2 regions of the Synechococcus sp. CC9902 genome follow, and region 2 is predicted to be linked to the other one. Evidence: predicted binding sites of a transcription regulator. Region 2 holds the regulator's gene; the other holds the start of a gene.
The links. Region 2 encodes NtcA, which controls nitrogen genes in cyanobacteria. Its sites were predicted from a motif close to GTANCNNNNGNTAC; they were not measured.

Region 1: the regulator NtcA is predicted to act here: its motif matches at 4,414-4,427, upstream of SYNCC9902_RS05010 (DUF4278 domain-containing protein).

Annotation. Positions count from the first base shown of each region.
Region 1 covers NC_007513.1:970,382-977,811, reverse strand. The annotation lists gene SYNCC9902_RS05035 (hypothetical protein) at 284-646, shown strand; gene SYNCC9902_RS12880 (high light inducible protein) at 1,236-1,373, shown strand; gene SYNCC9902_RS12440 (hypothetical protein) at 1,366-1,530, shown strand; gene SYNCC9902_RS12030 (2Fe-2S iron-sulfur cluster-binding protein) at 2,358-2,651, shown strand; gene SYNCC9902_RS05020 (cupin domain-containing protein) at 3,431-3,784, opposite strand; gene SYNCC9902_RS05015 (DUF3303 domain-containing protein) at 3,922-4,239, opposite strand; gene SYNCC9902_RS05010 (DUF4278 domain-containing protein) at 4,508-4,768, shown strand; gene SYNCC9902_RS05005 (serine hydrolase domain-containing protein) at 4,829-6,259, shown strand; gene SYNCC9902_RS12940 (hypothetical protein) at 6,263-6,388, opposite strand; gene SYNCC9902_RS05000 (hypothetical protein) at 6,718-6,900, opposite strand; gene SYNCC9902_RS04995 (hypothetical protein) at 6,951-7,277, shown strand.
Region 2 covers NC_007513.1:1,979,015-1,986,444, forward strand. The annotation lists gene SYNCC9902_RS10485 (thioredoxin domain-containing protein) at 1-318, shown strand, start outside; gene thyX (FAD-dependent thymidylate synthase) at 377-1,102, shown strand; gene dcd (dCTP deaminase) at 1,158-1,751, opposite strand; gene SYNCC9902_RS10500 (cob(I)yrinic acid a,c-diamide adenosyltransferase) at 1,751-2,362, opposite strand; gene rph (ribonuclease PH) at 2,504-3,235, shown strand; gene ntcA (global nitrogen regulator NtcA) at 3,311-4,027, shown strand; gene SYNCC9902_RS10515 (DUF3084 domain-containing protein) at 4,055-5,206, shown strand; gene SYNCC9902_RS10520 (resolvase) at 5,203-5,649, shown strand; gene SYNCC9902_RS10525 (DUF3146 family protein) at 5,627-5,884, opposite strand; gene pth (aminoacyl-tRNA hydrolase) at 5,884-6,501, opposite strand; gene SYNCC9902_RS10535 (TatA/E family twin arginine-targeting protein translocase) at 6,511-6,744, opposite strand; gene psbH (photosystem II reaction center phosphoprotein PsbH) at 6,754-6,954, opposite strand; gene psbN (photosystem II reaction center protein PsbN) at 7,041-7,181, shown strand; gene SYNCC9902_RS10550 (alpha-mannosidase) at 7,169-7,430, opposite strand, start outside.

The DNA.
Region 1 (7,430 bases), 1.0 Mb from region 2:
AGAATTACTGATCAATACTGATGCGGTTAGGCTAATTACATTGCTTTTTGCAATTGGTTTTATTAATTACTTGATTCCTACTTTGAGATTATTCAATGAATAAATAAACCACTTGCAAAATATCGCTTTTCCAGCCTCGGTTTTGATAGCAAAAAACGCGTATCTTCTGATTGCACTTGATGTAGATATTGAGCGAAATAGTGTGTCATTTGACAAATAAATAAATAGCATAGATTCTGATTTTGAATGACAAAGGAACTAGTATTTTAAAAATATTTAATTTATGGACTTTCTAAACGTCATTATCGGATTCTCGGCTGCAATATGGGTTTTGATAGGAATTAGAATGCATGCATCCTGGATTGCAGGTACATTTTTAAATGAGATAGAAAAGATCAATTTTCAACAATGTCAAATTGATAAAAATGGATATAATTCGATTTCATTTGACAAGAATCTCAGCCCACAAAAAGTAGTTGTCTATGGATATTGGGAAAATCTAGAGCAAAGCATTGAAGATCGACGCAAAGCCAAACGAAGTCCGATTGTTTTCAGATTAGTAAATGCAAATTTGATTGCCTTTACGGCGATCTGTGTTCTAATTATTATCAGCAAGGGGTTCTTTTCTAGTATTGGTATTTATTGAACCTAAGCATTACAAATGTATCAACAGATCAGAACACACAGAATTCAGCAGAAATAAAAATTGAGGTTTGCTTTACAAGGAGCAGCTTCCTAGAATTAGAAATTAAATTTATAATTTACTTAGATACAAGCCAAAGCACAAAATCATTAACTATTTGTCCTATAAATTAATGAGTTATCAAGTTTGTTGTAAAGCTATCTGCATCGTTGCAGGCCCATCCACCCCTACATTCACCAGCAGGGGGAGATGTGTTCGCGACCTGTCGATCCCGTCTAAGAACGACCATTTAACAATGGTCGATCACAGGCTTAGTAAGAGTGATAAACGCTCGCAACAAGCGTTACATATGTGCTTAAAGCTCGCGGATACAGATTAAATACAGGTGGGAGATGATTGCCTGGTATTCGTTGCTGTGGACACCCGAGTAGAACAAAAGCATCTAACGTCTCATGCCAGCTGATCAATGATTTTTAGCGATCTAAAGCATGTGCCGTGAATATTAGATTTTTCAACCTCTTGGTATCGGATATCACAGCAGATCGCAGGCATACGACATAATCCGTTACATTGTTGAAAATGCTTCTAAATCATGGATGACGCAAAATTTGGTTTCTCCTCTTTTGCCGAACAATGGAATGGCCGTCTGGCAATGATGGGTTTCATCATTGGCCTCGGTACTGAGCTGCTGACTGGCCAAAGCATCCTGCATCAGATCGGACTTGGGTAAATACATGCAGGATCCCGACGTTTGGGCACCAGATAACAGTGCTGGCTATTACCGACTCTTTTTCTTTGGATCTTTCATCGCAGCACTTGGGGTGGGAGCCAACACGGTTGGTCACTATCTTTGGGCATCGATTCAGGCCATGAACAACTACTTCTAGGCGTTTCCTCTGAAAAGCACTGGCTGATACTCAAAGCGCACTCTTCGAAGTAACCTGATTTAGGTTTTGATTTGAAGAAAGCTTAACAAGCTAATCAATCTGCAATCTTTCATCGTATGCGACCCAATCAATTGGGTCGCTTTTTTTTAGGAAGTCACTGCATTTAGCTATTAACACTGCACTCCCAATAGTAATAGTTAGTTTGTATTGCGTCGACTTGAGAAATACATTTAATTGCAGATGAATTTCTTTACATCCTCCTTTGTGCAACGTCATTACCGTGTGAGATAACGGATATGAATTGATCGGATTGACCGCCCAATTACTTGAGAATCACTCTTTGTAGTTAAAAAGTGTTTGGCAGAGTTTCAGTCATGCCTCAAGCCTTGAGTGAAACTTGTATTTTTTACTGCAATGCGCCTGGATAGCAAGACATTTTATATCTCGCATAATTGTTTTGGGTGTCATAAATAAATAATCTGCTATTTTCGTATATGACCAGCCTTGCTTTCTCAAGGCGACTGCTATGTGCAGTCTTTTGTATCTCCAGCCCTTTATTGGACCTAAGTGATGCGAAATGGGATTTGAAATGGTCAAAACTAATTCTAATCTATTTACACATTAATTTGATCCAGCCGAAAGCCTGGCCAATTCATACAAGCTAGCGCCAATAAAGAGCAAGATAATACATCAAACGATACACTTAGTCTTGGCGGCTAAATATTAAGAATACGACTCAGAGTCGTATAAAAATACCGTGCAATGAGTAGCATACTTATCACAAGATCATTATTGCGCAACAATAATTACGTGGATTGTAGTTAATGATGTCTGCTTTTAAGATCACAATGCACACACCAAAGGGATTGCAAATATTTGAATGTCAGGATGATGAATATATCCTTGATGCTGCAGAACAAGCGGGATTCGATATGGCATATTCATGCAGGGCTGGGGCTTGTAGCTCATGTGTTGGAAAAATATTAGAAGGTACAGTCGATCAATCCGATCAAAGCTTTTTGGATGATGATCAAATCGAGCAAGGCTATTCATTACTCTGCGTAGCTTACGCAACCTCAAATCTGACGATAAAAACAGAGTGCGAAGAAGAATTATGGTAAGTATGAATCAATAAAGTTGATTTAGTATAATCACCCATACTTTGGCAAATGGTCATTTAATAGAACAAGAGATCTACAAATTCTTCAGGCAATTTCTAGCATCGCTACTGCTTCTGCATACCGGATACTCGCCTGATCAGAAGAGTGTTTAGAAAAAAGTTGAAATTAAAAGTTGATGATTGAGAATTAGATCTTTCTGTAGCGTCGCCAAAGAAACGGATTCAAACGTCTTAGCGTCAACGATTAGGACTTACGCCTACGAAACTTGGCACGCCTAGAGCGACGAGATAACACACCAGCAAGCTGGACAAAGCCCATCACGGCAACAACCGAATAGACAAGCTCGACTGTAAAAAGCCAGGTTGGTGTCTCCATTCCTTGGTTATATACAGCTCAAGAAAATGCAACAGGCTCATTCGCTACCAATCGGCGTAACGACGGGGAATTCATAAATAAGCAGACATTATGAATCTCACAACGATTTAACATTGCTAATTCATGCAAACATCGATCTATCAGTTCAAATATACAGAACTCCGGAGGAATCATTAAACCACAGTATTGATCATTTCTAACTTTAATACAATCCAGATCACCAAAGACTATTGCATACTTGGTTTAGTAATCTTTTATCAATAAGAAGCTAGATGAGCACTGGTGAATGAGAAGCGCCATGTTAATCATTATCGAAATAACGAGTCAAGTACGTTCAGTACTTGTCTTTTAATCAACTGCGAATAATCCGACAACTTATCCAGACAACCCTGATTCCTCCAAGGCTAAGGCCTCAATTGAATTTGATTCGGCATGCCTTCGACACTCGCAAAGGTGACCAAGCTCACAACCGGCCTCTTACCTCTATTGATGACGTAGTGCGGTTCTGCTGGATGGCCCTCCAGAAAACCCTCACCTGACTCAAGGGTTTCAGAGACTTCAACACCATCAATGATGCGAACGTTGCTGAGACGCCCCTTCTCAACGACAACCACCACGGGTGATGGATGAATGTGCAAGGGAATTTTGGCACCAACAGGAATCGTGATCCGATACACCCGCATTTCGGGGGTGCCTTCTGGATACGAAACAACCTGGCCGCCAGGAGTTCGACTTGCGGTAAAAAGCTCCTCAATCATGGGCTGTGGTGTTGCCAAAGCATGGCTTGAACACAACAGCACAGAAAAAGCAATTCCAACTGTCTTCAAAATCATGATTGGTCTCCAATCGTTGCCATCAGACTTCAACAGTGAACCAATGGATGTTATTCAGACGATCAGGCAGACGCTGCAGATGCCTGCACGCCAGGCCACATGGCAGCGAACTCTGCATCGGACACAACCGGGGTGACATCGAAATGGATACCAAAGCCTTCGATCCAAGGTGCGAGATGGGCCCACACTTTGCCGATGTCTGCAGCCACCGCAATCGCCATTCCTTTTCCACCGATTGGATCACAAACGCGGTATTTCAGTTCAAAACCTTCGAAGTGATCGCCGGGCCCTCCCGAATTGATGTATCCAGCAAATGAAGGGCAGGCTTCCCAAGACCCCTTCACTGTTGGGAAGTTCCAGACAATGAGGTAGTGCTGCATGGGGCTGAGACTTCGGATGAGATCGTTTTAACAGCGGTCGATGGTCTGCGATGTGATCGATCAGACGGATCCCTGAAGCTGGACAACGCAACAACGTGGTTTCATGCAACCGATCTCCTCTCAAAGCCACCTGAAGGCCTGACCAACGGAGCACGTCATGAAAGATTAAGTTCAGTAGCAGTTGATACAGAAGTGGTATTCTTGGTCCACGTTGAGCTTCCAATCGAAGCTGCAGTCAGACCCATGCCAAGCAACGGGGGCGTGGGCAATGAAGGAGTGTTTTATGAACACGCTTCAACTGATCAAAGCCCGCGCCGTGAAAAGTCGGGCCGTTGACCTTGCACGTTCCGCAATGGTCCGTGCTTTTCGGAATGCTGATTACACCGACAACCAGCACACACCATTAGTCCGATCCAACAAATCACAATTGCGGTATCGGGGCATTGCCTACGAAGCAATTGGGCAACAACAAGAAGCCACTGGCGGACGCAATCTTCGTTACCGCGGAGTGAGCTACGGCGTCTACTAGATCTAGATCAAGACGATGATGAAGGCGGGAGGTAACTCCCGCCTTTTTTGTGCGGAGGCGATGTTGCCACGGTTGTTTGGTCAAACGATGCACGGGAGAACTCTTGGAGGCTTCTTCGTTGTTTTGGCTGCTGCGGGCTTGACCCTGCCTTACGCCCACAAAACGTTCAACTTGGCCCGGGCAGGTACGGCTTACAGCGCAAAGATGCTCTGCTCTGGCGTTTTGATGGCCGGAATGGATGAAAACAGGCTCAAAAGAGAAGAACTAGCCCTTGCGCAAGGCCTGATCCAAACCCAAATCGATGCAACTCGTGGAGTCGTTCACGCTTGGGCTTTCCTTGGACTTGTGCGAGGCAAAGCTGTTCGGCAGGGAAATCTTGGTTGTAGTCAAGCGATTACCAACAGCGAAGTTGTCAAACTACCCAATCAAACAAGAAGTCAAGTTTCAAAAGCAAAAGCAATACCAACACCCTGGAAAATTTCACCCGACGCATCAGACACACCTCCCAGGATTAACCGAAAAGAATTAGAAGCAGCCATCAGCGAGGCCTTCCACGACTCGCAACCTTCGGCACCAAAACGAACCCGCGCGATTGTTGTGGTGCAAGACGGTTGGGTCATTGCTGAGCGCTATGCGCCTGGCATCACACCGGTTATGCCATTAATCGGTTGGTCGATGACCAAAAGCATCACCCATGCGCTGATTGGAATTGCCGTTAAAAATGGTCAATTGCGGCTTAATGCACCCTTGTCGTTGCCGGAATGGAGCAACGACTACGATGCGCGCCAAAAAATCACATTGGATCATCTCTTAAGGATGAATAGCGGCTTGAACTTTGACGAACGCACACGAAGCTTGGATTCAGACGTAGTGCAAATGCTCACTCAAGAAGCCAACACAGCAACATTCGCGACTGGACAACCAATAACTGGAAGAATGGGGCGAGATTGGTCGTATTCATCAGGAACAACTAACATTATTAGCCGAGGATTACGTTTAGCGATTAACAATGATCCCATTTACTGGAGCTATCCCTACGAAGAACTATTTAAACCGATAGGAATGAAATCGGCTTACCTAGAAACAGACGCGTCAGGAAATTTCGTAGCGTCATCTCTTGGATGGGCTAGCGCCAGAGACTGGGCTCGATTTGGCTTGCTATATCTTAATCAAGGGGCATGGAATGATCAACAAATAATTCCTAAAAGCTGGGTTCAGCATGCTGTAACTGCATCCAAAGGATCAAAAAAAAGATACGGAGCTCATTGGTGGCTGAGCTCTAAACGCCGCAGGCCGGACTTACCAAGAAACAGTTACTCAGCGGAAGGATATGAAGGACAGCTCATCCTTGTCGTACCCAGCTTCAAAACAGTGATTGTCCGGTTAGGACAAACTCCGAAACGAAGCAGCTTCAATCCCAATAAATTTGGAGCCTCGATTTTGTCAACGCTCACTCCTCAGAAGGAGCTTCAACCAAACAAGACTCCTTAGAAATCAATCCTGATCACCACCTTTGGGAACAAACAGTTGAGATGCGCCAATTAGTAATCCTGTGATTAACAGAGCAGGGAGGATGACAGAAGGACCACCCTGAGCCGTCTGGGATGCGAAGAGCAGCATGGAGGGACAGCGAAAAACCATGGATCACATTGGCAGATCCAAGGGCATTCGCACCAGTCTGCAAACGTTCGTTGCAGACTCTTCAGCAAGGAAGCACAACAGGAAACAGAAAAAGTTCTCCTTGCACGACTTGCGAAGGGCGATGGCGGGGCACACCTCTTGAGCGCACACTTTGCGAGGCGACCGAAGCAGCAAAAACCTTCCGAGGACGAATCAGAGACTGCCGCATCCAAGCATCAGCTTGAAAGGGCGCATAGGGAGAACTGGTCGACATGTCACTGGAGCGACTAATACACTTGTTCTAGTGCACTTGTACTAGTCCGTCAAGTTCAAATTCCGCACCCCCCCTCCATCTCATCGCCCCGCAGTTTGCGGAGCTGTTGCAGGCGTTGGAGCAGATCAGAGTCCCCAACGATCACGCGTCGACAGCCATCGGCACCCACATAGGTCAAACGACCATCGTCATCCACGATTAAGGCCGTCATGGGAGTCACTGGGGGGAATCCTTCCATGGCAAACCTCCGCTAAGCCAATCCACCATGGCAGAGGAACAACTTTCATCATGGGAAAAAAGCACCACATCAAACTCAAGCCGTCCAAATCGCTACGACGGGCACTCAACAGCACGAATCAAAAGGGAGATCTGCTCAAACGCTTGTCCGCAATTGAACAGCGTTTGAGCAAGGTCGAGAGCGCGCTAGCAACAAGCCAAGGCGTCCAAGAGGACGTTGGGATCTTTTTTACTGATGCAGACCATTCGGTACAGCAATCCCAACAAGAGGCCTACCGGAGCTGGCTTGCCCATTTCGAGAATCAACCAGACTCCATTGAGCCCGGACGTACCGCCCATGAGATGGCCGCTCTTGCAGCCTCAAAAGCCCTGCAATAGAGAGGATCTACTGATCGCTGCAGAAGTATTTGGCATTGGATCTAGCGCCAGGTTTTATCGCTATGAATATTCAGAGCTCAATAACGGGAGAGTAGCCGCCTCGGACTCGGTTTCTTTTTAGGTGTGAACAACGTTTGCTCGTTTTCCCCGTTG
Region 2 (7,430 bases):
ATGCTGGAGCTTGAGCGATCGACGCAAAACCGTCTTGACGTTGTTTTGGTGAATGTTGATAACCCCCGTTGGCAAGACCTGGTGAATCGCTACGAAGTGAATGGGATACCGCAACTCAATTTGTTTTCGGCAGACGGCCAACCCCGCGGCAAATCGATTGGCCTACGAAAACCAGAGGAACTACAAGCCATCAGTGCAGCACTGATGAATGATCAACCGCTACCGCAACTTCGAGGCGTGGGAAGCGTCAGCAGCCTCGAAGGTGAGAACACATTTCAAGCATCGGTGGTGCAAACCGGTCCTCGAAGCCACAGCTGACTTGAGAGAGTTCGGCTCTGTCGCCATGATCAGTACACAATGACAATCTGCTAGCTCCATGGATCCCCGCTTCCGGGTCGACCTCATCGCGGCAACCCCAAATCCCCAACAGTGCGTCTACGTGGGGATGCACCAGGACTACAGCGAGGGTTTTGTTGCAGCCGACCGCGAACAATGGCCCGACGAAACCAAAGCGGGCGAAGTCTGCGTCAAGCGTCTGCTGGCTGGGGAGCGAGGCCACTACGGCCCCATGGAACATGCCCAGATCGTTTTAAACGTGGGCTGGTTTCCTCATTCAGTGATGCAACAGGCGCGGACCCACCGGGTGGGTGTGAGCTTTGATGTGCAGTCGATGCGATACACCGGCGAACGCATCTGCAGGGCTGCAGCTGGTGAACTCGACCTTGAGGAGGTGTTCTATTTGCGCCCGGTGGGGCAATACAGCAACCGCCAAGGCAAGAAATATGCATACAGCCAAGCTGAACGGGATAAAGATCTCCATCACTGCAAAATCAGCGCTGATCGATACCAAGAATTACTCGAAGCAGGCTTCGCAGAAGAACATGCACGCGGGATTCTTCCTTTCGATTATCGACAGCATTTTGTGGTGAGCTTCACGCTCAGAGCTTTCCTACATTTCATGGATCTAAGGGCCAAACTCGATGCCCAACAGGAAATCCGCGAGCTTTGTGATCTGATGTGGCCCCATCTCCAAGCCTGGACGCCAGAATTTGCCGCTTGGTATGAAAAAACAAGGCTGCACAAAGCCCGTCTCGCTCCATAAAAACAGATAAGTAGCGAAGTTAATTAATAATTTTTAGTTGAAAATTGAAGCATTATTACACCTTGGCTAAGGTGACACGTTCAGGCTGATGTTGATATTTTCCTTGACGATCGCTGTAGGTAGTAGAACAAGGCTCGCCTTCAAAAAATAGCAACTGACAGATGCCCTCATCTGCATAAATACGGCAATCAGCCCCTGAACTATTGCTGAATTCAAGGGTGAGGTGACCTTCCCAACCCGCCTCTGCAGGCGTGGTGTTCACGATAATTCCGAGCCGAGCATAAGTACTTTTTCCAAGACAAATAACTGTGATATTGGGAGGAACTTTCATCTTCTCTAAAGCCACACCGAGGCCATAGGAATGGGCCGGAAGAATGAAATAACGACCGTCTTCATCTTCATGCAACGGTGTGGGTTCAAGGTTGGCTGGATTGAACCGTTTCGGATTCATCACCGTGCCAGGTACGTGCCTAAAAATCAAAAACTCTTGCGGCGACAGCCGAAGGTCATAGCCATAGGACGAACACCCAAAACTGAGCACAGGGCTTTCGCGCTTATCGGGATCAAGGTGGCGAACCAGCCCCGACTGGAATGGCTCGAGCATGCCCTGCCCGGCTTGTTCCGTAATCCAACGATCACACTTGAGCATCAGAAACCTCGGCGTAGTTCCGTGACTTGATCAGCCATCGCCACAACATTGGAAGGGATGGCGGGCCCAGTGATGATCACATCCATCGAGCCTGGTCGTTGCTCAAGAGCTGAAAGCACTTCAGCTTCATCGATGTAGCCAAAGCCGATGGCCAGGCCAATCTCATCAAGAACGAGCTGATCAAGATCTCCAATCATGAGGTGCTGACGACAAATCGCCCAGACCGCTTGCACCGCATCACGGCAACCATCCAAGTTCGGCTCCGCTACGCAAGCGGGAACATCAGGGCGCAGCCAGACAAGTCCTCCACATAACTGCACATGGCCCGATGGGCCCTGTTGCACACCCCCCTTCAAAAACTGACTTATCAAAACGCGGCTACCGAGCCCAGCTGCTCGCACCGCCTGGCTCAGCACATTGGAAAAACTGCCGCGATAAGGAGCTGTATGCACCTGAAGCTGACCCTCTGGAGCGACTAGATGCAGGGCTGGCGGCGGCGGTTGCGTTGCATTCGGAACTGGCCTCAAACCAACTCGTTCTGTGGAACGCTGATCGCCATCGAGAGAACGAATCTCTTGGGATTGATGGCGGTCGGTCAGGCTTGCGATCATCGGCTCAGGTCACGCCGGGACAACCCGGAAGACCTTGAATGTAGCGGCGTTATGCCATTCCACAAGGCAATCGACACTACCCATGGTGGCTCAAGCGCAAAGCGGAGGGAACTGCGAGGCTGACGTCACTTCTTCTGAGCCATGAGCGATCCATCCCAGTCCCGAGCCGATGGCCGCTGCCGCAATGCTCTGCGCCCGTTTTCCGTGACTTGGGATCCAATGGGATTCGCCTTGAGTTCAGTCACTGTGAGAACCGGTCGAACAACTGTTCTCTGCAGCGTTTGCCTCGATGACAACGTGCCGCGCTGGCGTCGAGGCGAAGGGCTCGGGTGGCTCAGTGCTGAGTACCGCCTCCTACCCGGGTCAACACCGCAACGGCAAGGGCGTGAGTTGATGAAGCTGTCCGGCCGCACCCAAGAAATTCAACGTTTGATCGGGCGCAGCCTTCGGGCCGCCGTTGACATGGCACAACTGGGAGAGCGAACCTTGCTGATCGACTGCGACGTGATCCAAGCGGATGCAGGCACCCGCACAGCGGCCATCACCGGGGCCTGGCTGGCGTTGCACCGGGCCTGTAGCCGCCTCGTTTCCCAGGGGATTCTTGAGAACTCCCCTCTTCAAAGCCAAGTTGCTGCTGTCTCCGTTGGGTTAGTGGACAGCCAGGCGCTGCTAGACCTCGACTACAGCGAAGACAGTCGAGCTGAGGTCGATCTCAATGTGGTGCAAGCGGACGATGGCCGACTGCTTGAAGTTCAGGGAACCGCCGAGGGCGCGCCATTCAGCCGTGCCCAGCTGGATGCACTCCTGGACCTGGCTGAACCCGGCCTCCGACAACTGATGGAGGCTCAGCGGCAGGCCCTTGTATCTGAGTGAACACTCAATGCGTAATAACCGCTACAGGACACATCCAGGCAGATCCGTAACTTTCAAAGCAATCGCGAGCCAGTCATGAGCACCAGCACTGGTTTTACCCGCTATGCACCTCTTAGTAACGCCGTAGCGAACACTCAGCCCTCAGGTCCTCGATCGTTGATGGAGGTGATCCGTGGGCTGGAAGGTGCCAGCACGGAGATGGTGGAGCGAAATAAAACAATTTTTTTCCCGGGAGACCCGGCGGAACGCGTTTATCTGATTCGACGGGGCGCTGTGCGCCTTTCAAGGGTTTACGAATCTGGTGAAGAAATCACGGTTGCTCTCCTCAGGGAAAACAGCCTGTTCGGTGTGCTGTCTTTACTCACTGGTCAACGCTCGGATCGCTTTTATCACGCAGTCGCCTTCACCCGCGTTGAGATGGTGACGGCACCTGCCACCTCAGTGCGCAACGCGATTGAAGCGGATACGGCTGTTGGACTCAGGCTTTTACAAGGCCTCTCCAGCAGGATCCTGCAAACCGAAACGATGATCGAAACGCTCACGCATCGGGATATGTCGTCCCGGCTGGTGAGCTTTTTACTGGTGCTTTGCCGAGACTTCGGAGTGCCTGATGAACTAGGAATCACGATTGATCTTCGGCTGTCTCATCAAGCGATCGCTGAAGCCATTGGCTCAACCCGCGTAACAATCACGCGTCTGCTGGGAGACTTGCGTCAATCCGGTCTCGTACAGATTGACCGCAAGAAAATCACCGTTCTCGATCCGATCGCCTTGGCCAAACGGTTCAGCTGATCGCATCTGCAGCCGAGGGCTAATGCCATGAGTGGCTGGCTGCTGATTCTGTCCCTCCTAATCCTCGGGGGCATTCTGTCCACCCTCGGCGATCGCCTTGGCAGTCGAGTCGGTAAAGCTCGTTTGAGCTTGTTCAACATGCGACCCCGGCGCACTGCTGTGGTGATCACGGTGCTGACGGGCAGCCTGATCAGCGCCCTCTCGCTTGGCCTCATGCTTTTGGTGAGTCGGCAACTGCGGGTTGGGCTATTCGAACTCGATACCCTCCAAGCGCGACTGAAAGACAGCCGTGAGCAACTCGATGCCGCCGAACGCGAGCGCGTCGAAACCCGCAGAGCAACCGTACGGATCGAAGCAGAGCTCAAGGCAGCGGAACAACGGGCCAACACCCTTCGGCAGGAGTTGGCTCCTTTACAGAAGCAACGTCAAACCCTCGAGGCCGACAGAGATCGCCTCAGCCGCGACATCGCTGCTCGAGATCTGGATATCCAAAGAACCGAAGCCGAACTCAACACGGTGCGCAACCGCATCAAGTTGGGGGAACGAGAATTGAAGGATCTGGAACGCAATCTTGTCGCCCTTCGCCGCGGTGCTGTTGTTCTGCGCAGTGGGCAAATACTTGCAACCGCGACCGTGCGGATGGAATCACCCGATCAGGCCAAACAAGTGGTCGATCGCCTGCTGCAAGAAGCCAATTTCAATGCCTACGGCAAAGTCTTGCCAGGCCAAGCCCCTGATCAACAAATCATTCGTGTTCCTCGTAGCGACGTGAACCGCTTACAGGGAATCATCAGCAAGCCAGGAACTTGGGTGATCTCGCTGCGATCCGCCACCAACGTTCTTAGAGGAGAAACGGTGGTTTACGCCTTCCCGGAGGTTCATCCCAACCGTTTAGTCACCAAAAAAGGAGATGTGCTCGCCTCCGTCAGGCTTGACCCCAGCGAACGCAGTAATGCGGCCATTCGCACCCGACTCAATTTGTTGCTGGCCTCGGCCTACGCAGAAGCCAAACGACGAGGCTCGCTTACCGCTGGTTTGCAATTCGATGGCCAAGCCCTAGCGCAACTTGGCCAAACACTGATGGAGCGGTCGGAGCAGGGAATCACCTTGCAAGCCATCTCCACCCGCGACAGCAACAGTGCTGACCCAATCTTCGTCGCCGTGGAGTCCAACCCTTGAGCCGTCTGGTTGCACTGGATCCAGGACGCAGCAAATGCGGATTGGTGTTGATTGACAGCGAACACAATCGTGTGTTGGCCGGCAAGGTGGTGCCACCTGAAGCCGTTATGGCGTGGGTGGATCATTGGCACGAGCAACACAACCTGGATCAAATCATCGTTGGCGACGGCACAAGCAGTGCCCAGTGGGTTCAAGACTTCAACGGATTTGCCAATGTTCAGTCAGTCAATGAGCACGGCACCACCTTGAGGGCTCGCGACCGGTATTGGGCTTTGTGGCCAGCCAAAGGCTGGCAACGTCTTCTCCCAAAAGGGTTAAGGCTGCCCCCCCACGAACTGGATGCAATCGCCGCCCTCGTGATGGCAGAAGACCACCTCAAGCAACGCTGTTCATGGTCTGGGCCACCCCCAAATTTCTCACTTAGAACTTGGCCCGAACCGTAAAGCTGTAATCACCACCGGGCTCGAGGCGGTAATCGGTGCGCACCAAAAAACGAAACAGGGCATCTTGAATCAAGGCTCGTCCGAGCGATGGTTCCACCGTGAGTTCTCCACGATCAAACGCCCAATAGAACTGCCACTGAAAACCACCAGCAGCGACCTCGCCTTCCACACACTGGTCTTGAAAGCACTGACGCAAAACGCGGAGATGGGCTGTTGTGGCAGGGAGGGCCGCCATCAAGTTGCAGAAGGGGATTCATACCGGAACCCATTGATCCAGGTGCCAGCCCGTTCCATGCCCTGCGTTTTCAGGCGATCTAAACCATCCAAAACTGCATCCAACACTGCATCAACACAGGGCTGTTCAGCTCGACTGAAGGGACCAAGCACATGGGACACCGTGCGAGCTCGTCGTTCCGCTGGATTCTCTGCGGGGGCACCGATTCCAATTCGTAATCGAGGGAAGACTTGCGTTCCAAGATGCTGGATCGTGCTGCGGAGACCGTTGTGTCCCCCGGCACTTCCCTGCGCACGCAGCCGTAACCGTCCAAGAGGGAGGTCCATATCGTCGACAAGCAACACGATTTCTTCTGGCTGAAAGCCATACCAATCGAGAGCTGCGCGCACGGAACGTCCACTGTCGTTCATGAACGTTTGAGGCATGAGCAAGCGCAAGCGCTGATCCCCAAAGCCTTTATCAGCCGATAGTCCATGCAACTTGGCCTGTTGCCGAAAACTGAAGCCTTCTCTGCGCGCCAAACGCTCGAGGGCCATGAAACCAATGTTGTGTCGGGTGCCGTCGTACTTCGACCCAGGGTTTCCCAAACCAACCACAAGGCTGAGCTGATGGGGCATCACGACGGATCAAGCTCCCGGAGGTCGCTCATCGTTGGGCTGTTGTTCCGCCGAGGGAAGAGCTTCTGGCTCAGCCATTGCTTTATTAATTTCACGCTCAAATTCCTTGGAAGCAGATTGAAATCCCTTCAAGGTTTTGCCGAGGGTTTTGCCGAGCTCAGGCAGTCGCTTCGGACCAAATACCAATAAGGCCACGGCGCCGATCACCGCCATTTCGGGAAGGCCGACGCCGAACACGTTCATGGTGTCTTGTTAACCCAAGCCGTTCCAATTGACATTGATGCCTTCGAGGATCAATGACTTGTTGTACAGCTGAAGGATCACGAGAAGGAACACAAGGAAGAGCACCATGAAGATGCCCATCACTGGCGTGGTGCCCCAACCGGGAACGACCTTGCCGTACTCGGAGTTCAGAGGGCGGAGGAGGTCTCCCAGACGGGTGCGTTGGGCCATGGCGACGCTTGGGTCTCGGGTTAAAGGAAGTGCGGATACTGTAGGGGCCAGCTCCGGTTAGGGGCTGGTCCTGCCGAAAGATTGTGATGGAAACGTCGTCCCCTGCCCTATCTGTTGCCCTCGGCGTCATGGCCGTTGTGCTTGGACTCACCGGCTTTGGCGTCTACCAAGCCTTCGGTCCACCGTCCAAAGAATTGGATGATCCGTTTGATGATCACGAAGACTGACGCAGCTGCAGCGCCGCCAATTCTCCCGGCGCAAGCACCACTTGCTCAACGAATGGGTCATGCGCCCCACGCCGAACCAGCCAAGGATGTCCCGGCCGCCACAGGCAACGGGCAGGGCCAGCGTTTAAGGCGCGACAGGAAATCCCATCCGTACTCTTCTGAACAGAAATTGGAGTGAGGGTGACGGGCAAGGCCGGAAACCATTCCTTTGCTTTGGCTGGTTGTGGTCCCCACCATCCCGGCTCCCGA